Regions from separate parts of the Streptomyces sp. NPDC048277 genome, predicted to be linked through region 2. Evidence: riboswitches for the same ligand, from Rfam matches in the RefSeq annotation. Region 2 holds a riboswitch; each other region holds the start of a gene.
What was found. Region 2 has a riboswitch for S-adenosylmethionine ahead of AB0D85_RS14545 (amino acid ABC transporter permease). Riboswitches for the same ligand answer to the same signal wherever they lie in the genome.
Positions count from the first base shown of each region.

Region 1: another riboswitch for S-adenosylmethionine. It lies ahead of AB0D85_RS43160 (hypothetical protein); the one in region 2 lies ahead of AB0D85_RS14545 (amino acid ABC transporter permease).
Region 3: another riboswitch for S-adenosylmethionine. It lies ahead of AB0D85_RS19305 (putative leader peptide); the one in region 2 lies ahead of AB0D85_RS14545 (amino acid ABC transporter permease).

Region 1 is NZ_JBEZLQ010000030.1:63,902-67,167, reverse strand. It holds gene AB0D85_RS43170 (NAD(P)-binding domain-containing protein) at 1-501, shown strand, start outside; gene AB0D85_RS43165 (MHYT domain-containing protein) at 601-1,659, shown strand; gene AB0D85_RS43160 (hypothetical protein) at 1,664-1,873, opposite strand; SAM riboswitch class IV at 2,150-2,261, opposite strand; gene AB0D85_RS43155 (metallophosphoesterase) at 2,359-3,266, shown strand, end outside.
Region 2 is NZ_JBEZLQ010000005.1:357,275-360,540, reverse strand. It holds gene AB0D85_RS14555 (transporter substrate-binding domain-containing protein) at 1-164, opposite strand, end outside; gene AB0D85_RS14550 (amino acid ABC transporter ATP-binding protein) at 228-1,016, opposite strand; gene AB0D85_RS14545 (amino acid ABC transporter permease) at 1,013-1,996, opposite strand; SAM riboswitch class IV at 2,392-2,503, opposite strand; gene AB0D85_RS14540 (glutathione S-transferase C-terminal domain-containing protein) at 2,523-3,266, opposite strand, start outside.
Region 3 is NZ_JBEZLQ010000008.1:99,561-102,826, forward strand. It holds gene AB0D85_RS19300 (ABC transporter substrate-binding protein) at 1-1,526, opposite strand, end outside; gene AB0D85_RS19305 (putative leader peptide) at 1,733-1,906, opposite strand; SAM riboswitch class IV at 1,885-1,998, opposite strand; gene AB0D85_RS19310 (Pls/PosA family non-ribosomal peptide synthetase) at 2,391-3,266, shown strand, end outside.

The DNA.
Region 1 (3,266 bases), on a different contig from region 2:
GATGTGGCGCCCGCCGTGCCGGACGCCGTGGGGGCGGCGGACGTGGTGGTGCTCGCCGTGCCGTTCGACGTGGCCAAGCAGGTCGTGACCGAGTACGGGGACCAGCTCGCCGGGAAGACGGTCGTCGACATCTCCAACCCGGTGGACTTCTCGACCTTCGACTCGCTCACGGTGCCCGCGGACAGCTCCGCCGCCCAACAGCTCGCGGACGCCGCCGCGCCCGGCACACGGATCGTGAAGGCCTTCAACACCACGTTCGCCGGTGCGCTGGTCGCCGGTGAGGTCGGCGGACTGCCGCTGGACGTGTTCATCGCGGGCGACGACGCGGCGGCCCGCGACCAGGTGGCCGAGCTGGCCTCCTCCGGCGGCCTCAACCCGGTGGTCGTCGGCGGCCTCCGCCACGCCCGTGAGCTGGAGGGCATCCAGTTGCTGCACATGGCTCTGCAGACACGGCCCGAGGGGCACGGCTGGATGAGCGCGATCAAGATCGTCGCCCCGTGATGCCGTAGCGGCAGCTGAAGTCCCGGTGAACGCCGCGTCCGCCACCCCCGGCCCGTAGTACCTTCCCCACAACAGCCGTGACTCTGGGGGGAGTTACATATGCACGGCACGATAAGCGGGTTCCACTACGGCGCGGTCACTCCGGTGGCGGCCTATCTGATGGCCTGTCTGGGCGCGGCGCTGGGGCTGCGCTGCATCGTCCGGTCGCTGTACCACAACGGGCAGTCCTGGAAGCCCGGTTGGCTGGCCCTGGGGGCGGCCTCGATCGGCTGCGGCATCTGGACGATGCACTTCATCGCGATGATCGGTTTCCATGTCCAGGGGACCACGATCCGCTACGACGTGAGCCTGACCCTGCTCAGTCTGGCGGTGGCGATCCTGGTGGTCGGCATCGGTGTCTTCGCGGTCGGCTACCGGGGCGCGACCGCCGGCACCCTCTGGGCGGCGGGTGTGGTCACGGGGCTCGGTGTGGCGGCCATGCACTATCTGGGCATGGCCGCGCTCCGCCTTGACGGAACGATTCACTACGACCGGTTCACGGTCGCCCTGTCGGTGGTGATCGCGATCGCGGCGGCGACGGCCGCGCTGTGGGCGGCCGTGTCGATCCGGGGCTTCACGGCGAGCCTGGGCGCCAGCCTGGTGATGGGCCTGGCGGTGTCCGGCATGCACTACACCGCCATGGCGGCCGTGAGCGTCGATCTGCACCCGGCGTCCGTCACCGCCTGGTCGAGCGGGTCACCGACGTCGCTGCTGTTGCCCATGCTGCTGGGCCCGGCCGTCTTCCTGCTGCTGGCCGGGGTGGTGGTGATGTTCGACCCCCTGCTGGTCCTGGGCGAGGACGACTGGGACCGCGGGACGGGCGAGAAGGGCGGGCCCGCGACACCGGCCCGGGCGGCGCGTTCACGGCCGCCGGGCCCACGCGGCGGACGCACCCCCCGCAACCGCTACAGCCGTCCGGCCCGCCCTGCGCCCGGCGGCGGGGGCCGGCCCGGCTCGCCGACCCGGGCCGCATCGGCCGCCACGGACCTTTCCGGCGCCCCGGGCGGCACCGGCCCGTACGACACACCCGGCGGCACCGGTCGGCACGGCGCCCCCGCCCGCCCCGCACCCGGCCCACAGGATCGGTACGGCACCCCCTCGAACCCCTACGAGTGGTGACCGCTCAGCCCTCCGCCCGCTCCTCCTCCGGTGCGGCGCGGTGGGTGAGGGGTGCCCGCAGGTCCAGATGCTCGCGCAGGGTCGTACCGGTGTACGCCGTACGGTAGACGCCGCGCTCCTGCAGCTCCGGGATCAGCAGCTCGACGATGTCGTCCAGGCGGTCGGGGATGAGGTACGGCGTGACGTTGAAACCGTCGACGGTGCCGTGGCGCACGTAGTGGGCGAACTTGTCGGCGAGACCGGACGGAGTGCCGACGTGCCCGCGCTGCGGTCCGGGGGCGATGACAGTGTCCCGGCGCGACCAGCCATTAACGTCCGCCTGCTGCCGCCATTCGGCGGCGACCTTGCGCGGATCGGCGATCCGGCGGGCGCCGAAGGAGCCGTCGTTCTCCTCGACGAGCGGGTCCTCGGCGGGCAGCGGCCCGTCTCTGCAAGTGCGTTCGGCGCAGCGGCTACCTCGACCACACCGACCTCCCCCAGTTCTCGGCTTCGCTCGAACCGGGGGACGACTGGGACATCCGCCGAGCCGTCACCTGGGGCACCCCGCCGCGTCGAGGGTTGCCGTCCGGCCTGCCAGGGCTTGATCACCGGAACTCGTGGCTCGGGCGAACCGTGGCTCGGCGTGTCCTACGACGTCGAGGGAGCCGCGAACGGCGGGCCGACAAGGCCTCGGCAAGGGCGCGTTGCTACGGTGCCCCGGTGTCTGACTCCTCACGCGATACCGCAGAAGGCGCCGGCTGGGGCTCGGCCGAACGCGGCGCCTACAAGCAACTGATGCCGGAGCACGTCGAGAAGATCTTCTGGTTCGACCCCAGAACCCTGTGGGCCGCCCGCAACGGCGTGCTGGCGTCCTGGTTCGGCGACCCGACCGGCCGTACCCGCAGCCGCTGGGTGGCCCAGCGGGCGGCGGCCGGAGCGCCCGCCGACAAGGTGATCCGGCGTCATGAGGCGGACCGGTTCTCGTTCATGGTGATCGGCGACACCGGTGAGGGCGACGACTCCCAGTACGCCGTCGTGCCGGGCTTTCTGAAGGCGAGTCAGGACACCGACTTCGCGGTGATCGCGAGCGACGTGATCTATCCGGTGGGCACCACCGACGACTACGGCACCAAGTTCTTCCGCCCGTACCAGGACTATCCGGCGCCGATATACGCGATACCCGGCAACCACGACTGGTACGAGGACCTCGGCGCGTTCATGCGCGTCTTCTGCGAGGACACCCCGCCGCTCCCGCCCGAACCGAAGCCCCGCCCGCTCACCCGGGCCTGGTGGCGCGCCCTGCTGTGGCACCGGCCGCGCCCGGCCGACGAGCAACTCTTGTCGGACGCAAGGAAGTTGCGGCCGACGCAGCAGCAGACGGCCGTACAGCCGGGCCCGTACTGGGCGATCGACGCCGGGCCGGTCCGGATCGTCGGTATCGACACCGGTCTGCTCGGCACGATCGACGCCGAACAGGGCGCCTGGCTGCGCGAGGTGTCCCGGGGGCCGCGCCCGAAGATCCTGGTCACCGGCTCCCCGCTGTACGTGGACGGCGAGCACCACCCGTGCCCGATCGAGGGCGGCGGCACGGTCGACGACATCGTCCGCGACCCGGCCCACCACTATGT
Region 2 (3,266 bases):
TTGGAGACCTGGCCGACGACGACCTCCCCGGTCTTGGCGCTGTCGGTGGTGGTGGCCGCGTCGCTGTTGCCACCGCAGGCGGCGAGCCCGGTGGCGAGGGAGGCGACGGCGGTGGCCGCGGTGAGGCCTCTGATCAGGCTGCGTCGGGTGAAGTGGGTAGACATGGCCGTTCCTTGTCGGTGCCGGTGATGAGGGTGAGGGCGTTGCGGGGAAGGTCGCAGGACCTTTCAGAGGACCTTGCTGAGGAAGTCCCTGGTCCGCTCGTGCTGTGGCTTGTCGAGAACCTCGGAGGGCGGGCCCTGCTCGACGATCTTTCCGCCGTCGATGAAGACGACCCGGTCGGCGATCTCGCGGGCGAAGCCGATCTCGTGGGTGACGATGACGAGCGTGGTGCCGCTGGTGGCCAGGTCCTTGATGACGGCGAGGACCTCCCCGACGAGTTCGGGGTCCAGGGCGGAGGTGGGCTCGTCGAAGAGGATGACGCCCGGGCGCAGGGCGAGGGCGCGGGCGATGGCGACGCGCTGCTGCTGGCCGCCGGACAGCTGCCGCGGATAGGCGCCGACGCGTTCGCCGAGGCCCACGCGTTCGAGGAGTTCCTTGGCCAGCTGCTGCGCCTCGGGCTTGCCGAGCTTTCCGGTGGCGACGGGCGCGGCCGCCACGTTGTCCAGCACGGTCAGGTGCGGGAAGAGGTTGAAGTTCTGGAAGACGAAGCCGATCCGGCTGCGCTGGGCCAGGATGGCGCGCTCGCTCAGCTCCTTGAGCCGGTCGCCCTGGCGCTTCACCCCGATCGGTTCGCCGTTCAGGCTGACATGGCCGATCTCGGGCTTCTCCAGGTGGTTGATCACCCTGAGGAGCGTGGACTTGCCGGAGCCGGACGGGCCGAGGATGACGGTGACCTCGCCGGGGCGGACGGTCAGATCGACGCCGTCGAGGACGCGGTGGGCGCCGTACCACTTGTGGACGTCGTGGATCTCCAGGGAGGCGGGGGCCGTCTCCAGGGTGTCGGTGGTGCTCATACGGCGGCCTCCCGGCGGAGGCGGGCGCGCAGATCGATGAGGCCCGCCCGCAGTTTCTGCAGGGGCGTCGGCGGCAGCGAACGGGTGGCGCCCCGGGCGTAGTACCGCTCGACGTAGAACTGGATCACGGAGACGACGCTGGTGAGGATCAGGTACCAGACGGTGACCACCAGCAGCAGCGGCACGATGTCGCCGGGGTAGGTGGAGCCCATGCTCTGCGCGGTGCCGAAGAGGTCGAGCAGCGAGACGTAGAACACCAGTGAAGTGCTCTTGATCAGGCCGATGAGCTGGTTGACGTAGTTCGGGATGATCGACCGGAGGGCCTGCGGGAAGACTATCTTCCGGAACTGGTAGCCCTTGGGCAGCCCGAGGGCGGCGGCCGCCTCGTGCTGGCCCTGGTCCACGGAGAGGATGCCGCCGCGGACCACCTCGGCCGCGTAGGCCGCCTCGTTGAGGCTGAGGCCGATGACGGCGATGACCATGTCGGTGGCGAGCTTCGACTCGTCGAAGGAGAAGAAGGCCGGTCCGAAGGGAACGCCGACGCTCAATGTCTTGTACAGCGCGCTGAAGTTGTAGAGGAAGAGCAGCACCACGATGAGCGGGATGGAGCGCAGCGCCCAGACGTACGTCCAGCTGACCGCGCGCAGCACCGGGCTCCCCGAGAGCCGGGCCAGGGCCAGGAGGACGCCGCCGAGGAGGCCCAACACCGCGCTGTAGGCGGTGACTTCGAGGGTGATGACCAGTCCGTCGAGGATGGTCGGCCGCAGGAACCAGTAGCCCCAGCGGTCCCACTGGTAGAAGGGGTTGGTCACCAGTCCGTGCGCGAACTGGGCGACCAGGACCAGGACGACTGCGGTGGCGATCCACCGTCCCGGCCTGCGCAGGGGCAGAACTCGCTGTGCTGTCAGTGGTTTTGACGGTTCGTCGGCGGCGGCTGGCGCCTCGGGGGCGGCGATGGTGGCGCCTGGGGGTTCACTCATGGCGGGCTCCGGCGAAGTCGGACACCCCGCCTCCCACGAGCGGGCAGGCGCGGCCGCACCGTGTTCGGGCACGGCACGGGGCGCGGGGGCGCGCGGGATGCGGGGGCTGGGCGGAAGAGATCACACCGGGGAGGCGGCGTGCGGCGAGGAGAGACTGCTGCGGGGTGCGGGCGAGACAGGCGGGAAGGGCCGGAAGGCCCGGTCAGACCTGACAGCGGGCGCGGCCCGGTGCGGTACACGCGCTACACAGGGCGCTGTTGACGCGGAGCAGGTCGACGGCACGGTCGGCGACGAGCGGGCTCGGGTACGGCTGTACGCAGCTCTGAGGGCGGCGCCGGGCCGTCCTGGAAACTGCGTACATGTCCGTCACCTGTCATTGTTGTGGTGGCCCGGAGGCCTCGCGCTTACCGAACGTCGTCATCCGGTCCGGTCGTCACCTGGGGCACCCCACCGCGACGCGAGGGTTGCCGGTCAGCAAGCCAGGGCTTGATGCTGACGCTCTTGACCGTTCTGAGCCGTAAGTAAGTCAGCTGCCCGAACGAATGTCAACGCCTGTCCAGTTGGCGGAACGGTTCGGGCCGCTCTCACCTGCGGAAGTGTCCGCCGCATGACCGGCCCAGTCCAGGATCTGGACAGCCGCGCCGGCGGCTTCCAGCCCCTGGCAACGGCCGTGGTGACGGCGGGCGATGCCGTCGAGGTCGAGGTGGGCGCCGAAGGCCGGGTGTGCGGCCAGCCGCCGGGCGTAGGCCCACAGCACCGGGTGGCCGGCGATGCGGTGCACGGCGGAGGCGTCCAGGTGGTTGCGGTGCACGGTGTCGAGCTGCACCAGGGCGACCCACAACTCGACGTCGGCGGCGGTGAGTTGACCGTCGATCAGGAACTCCATCCCGGTCAGCCGGCGTTCCAGCTCGCCCAGGGTGGCGAGCAGGGTGTCCAGCGCCGCCGGGTCGCCGCCCTCGCGGCCGGCGCGCTGCGCGGACCGCTCGATGCCCTCCGCGCACAGCCGCTCGACGGCCTCGATCTCCGCCTCGGCGCCGCACGGATGGAGCCGGGTGACACCGTCGCCGAAGTGACGGTCCAGGTCGCGCAGGATGTCGCGGCTGTGGGTGCTGACGATCCGGCCGGACCAGTCGTCGCTGAGCACGGGCGCGAGGGCCGGTCCCGAGTAGCGGTGCGCGCTCGCCTCGTACAGCGGGCGCAGCGCCGTGTGGCTGCCGTCGGGACAGTCGGGGACGGCGGGCAGGAAGGTGACCGGACAACAGTCGTCCAG
Region 3 (3,266 bases), on a different contig from region 2:
TCCACCACCGGCGCGTAGTAGGCGTTCTGCACGATCAGCTTCTGCGTGTCGTCGACCAGTTGCCCGCGCTGCACCGTGTCGGTGGTGGCCGCCTGACCGGCCACCCGGGTGTCGAGCGGGCCCGCCGGGATGCGGTACCAGTTGGCCAGCCGGGTGGAGAAGGAGCTGCGCAGGATGTCCGGGTCGGCCCGGGTCACGTTGCCCCACGCCGCGTCGAAGTCACCCGACTGCAGGGTCGGGGCGAACCGGGTGAGCTGGAGTTGCTTGAGGACGACGTCGACACCGACGGCCTTGAGCTGCTGCTGGATCAGCTCCAGCGCGGGCTGGTTGGTGGCCGCGTTGGGGATCCAGTCGATGGTCAGACTCAGCTTCTTGCCGCCCTTGGTCCGGATGCCGTCGCCGCCGGTCTTCCAACCTGCCTGGTCCAAGAGGGACTTGGCCCTGGCCGCGGCGAAGGGGAGATCCGCGGCGAGGTCCGTGTAGTCGGGCGTGGTGTGCGCGAGGATGCTGGTCGCGGCCTTGGTGCCGGTCGGGAAGACGGTGTCGGCGATCTGCTGCCGGTCGATGGCGAACAGGATCGCCTGCCGCACCCTGGCGTCCTTGAGGACCGGGCGTGAGTTGTTGAAGCCCAGGCCGAACACCACGCCGGGGTTGGCCCGACTCCGCAGGGCGACCTGGCCGCCCTTGAGCGCCGCCTCGTCGGCCCTGCCCACGCTGCTGATGGCGTCCACCTGGCCGGACCGGAGACTGCCGGCCCGTACGCCGGCCTCGGGCACGACCTTGAACACCAGCTTGTCCAGGTACGCCTCGCCCTTCTTGCTCCACAGCGAGGAACCCCAGTCGTACCCGGTGCGCCTGGCCAGGGTGACCGACTGGTTCTGCACGTACTGCTTCAGCACGAAGGGACCGGACCCGATCACCCCGTCGCTGCACTTCTGCTGCGGGGTCCTCTGCACGCTCGCCGAGGACTCGATACCCAGCGAATGCGTCGAAGTAGTTTGCAGGAACTGGGCGTTGGGCTGCTGGAAGGTCACCTCGACGGTGAGCGGGTCGACCACGGTGGTGGATTTGACGCCGCTCAGGTAGCCCTCGGCCAGGGTGCCCAGCGCACCGAGCTTCGGCACCGCGTCGAAGTTGTCCTTGACCACCTGCGCGGTCAGCTCGGAGCCGTCGCTGAAGGTGACACCGGACCGCAGGTGGAAGGTGAACGTCGTGGCGTCGGAGCTGATGTCCCAGCTCTTCGCCAGCCACGGCACGATTTTGCCGGTCTTCGGATCCTGGTCGGTAAGGGAGTCCACGGTCTGGCGCACCGAGTAGATGGTGTCGTTGCTGGCGACCTGCTGCGGATCCACGCAGCCGGCGTCCGACCCCACCGCGAAGGTCAGGGTGCCGCCGGACTTCGGCCGGCCGCCGCCGGAACCGGAATCGTCGCCGCTCGATCCGCAGGCGGTCAGCAGCACGCTGGTGGTCAGGAGGGCGGTCAGGGCGGTCCAGCGGGAAAGTCTGAGATCCGGAAGTGCGGTCACGGAAGGGGTTCTCCTGCTCGTGTCACCAGGCACCGGGTGCCGTGCGGGCACGGCCGTGCCTGGGCGTGCGGCCCCGGTCGGCGTGCCGCCGGTCACGGGGGAGCGCTGTTCGGACGGGGGTCAGGTGGATGCCACCGCGCACGGTGGCGGGAGGTGCCTGCGGCCGCGGCCGGTGACTCGACGTCAGCCGGTGGCGCGCAGACTCGTCAGACCTGACAGAGACAGCTGGTCGAGCGCTGCAGATCGATGTGGCGCCGACGCGAGAGCCGGGAGAACACCGAGACGACGGCGAAGGAGGCAGTCGGGTCACCGCTGTGCCGCATGCCGGTCCCTCCCCGTCTCCGGCCCCGCTCACGGGGCCACGCGCTTGCGGGGATCATCGGTGATCCCGCCGGGCTTTCACCTGGAGCACCCCACCGCGCGGGAGGGTTGCCGGTCAGCGAGCCAGGGCTTGACGCTGACACTCAATGCCGGACGCGATCGTACGGAGCGGTTTTGGCGTACGTCAATGGCGAACCGTCCGGCACACGGCGGCAGGGGCGTACGGGAGCACTGTCGCGGACCGGTACGACCGCCGCGCCCGGCGTACCCCGGGACTGAGCCGTACACCGGCTGCGGCCGGGTGGGGGCTGAGCGCGCAGTTCCCCTCGCCCCTTGCGGGGCGCTGCCCCGCTGCCGGCCGGGGGACCGCCATGCGGGTGATTCGTGGTCCCCGTCCCGGTGCGAAACCCGGGGAATACGGCGCGCTGGATCAGTCCTCCGGCACGGCCGAGCAAGGGACATAAGTGGCATGCGGTCCACTGCCTGGACAAACTGAATCCGCCGGTTCGTGATCAGGAACATCCACGTTCTCGAGGAGATCGCATGATGGAGCAGTCCTCCGAGGTCGTGTCGGTGCCGGACGGACCTTCGGTCGTCCCGAGTCACACCGGCGGCAGGGGAGCGGAGACCGAGCGGGAGCTGGCGCAGGCACTGGCCGAACTCCTGAGCACCGAGCACGTTCCGGCCGACAGCAACTTCTTCACCGACCTCGGCGCCAACTCCCTGGTCATGGCCCAGTTCTGCGCCCGAATACGCAAGCGGCCGGACCTGCCGTCCCCGTCCATGAGGGACATCTACCGGCACCCCACGATCCACAGCCTGGCGGCGGCGCTCGGCGAGGCCGCCCCCGTTCCCGCCGAGCCGGTGAGCGCCCCCTCGGCGCCCGAGCGGCCGCGCGGCAACCGGTGGAGCCATCTGCTCTGCGGCACGCTCCAGTTGCTGGTCTTCCTCGGCTACTCCTTCGTCTCCGGTTTCGCCACCGCCGTGGGGTACGAGTGGATCGCCACCGGCAAGGGCGTGGCAGACATCTATCTGCGGTCCCTGCTGTTCGGAGGCATCGGCTTCGTGGCGCTGTGCGCGTTCCCGGTCGTCGCGAAATGGCTTCTGGTGGGCCGCTGGAGACCGGGCGAGTTCCCCGTCTGGGGCCTGGCGTACGTGCGCTTCTGGATCGTCAAGGTGCTGCTGCACGCCAACCCGATGGTCCTTCTCACCGGAACCCCGCTGTACGTGCTGTACCTGCGGGCCCTCGGCGCGCGGATCGGCAAGGGGGTCACGATCCTCTCCCACTCCGTCCCGGTCTGCACCGACCTGCTGACGATCGGCTCCGGCACGGTCATCCGCAAGGACTCGTTCCTCCTCTGCTACCGGGCCCACGCGGGACACATCCAGACCGGCCGGATCACCCTCGGCACGGACGTC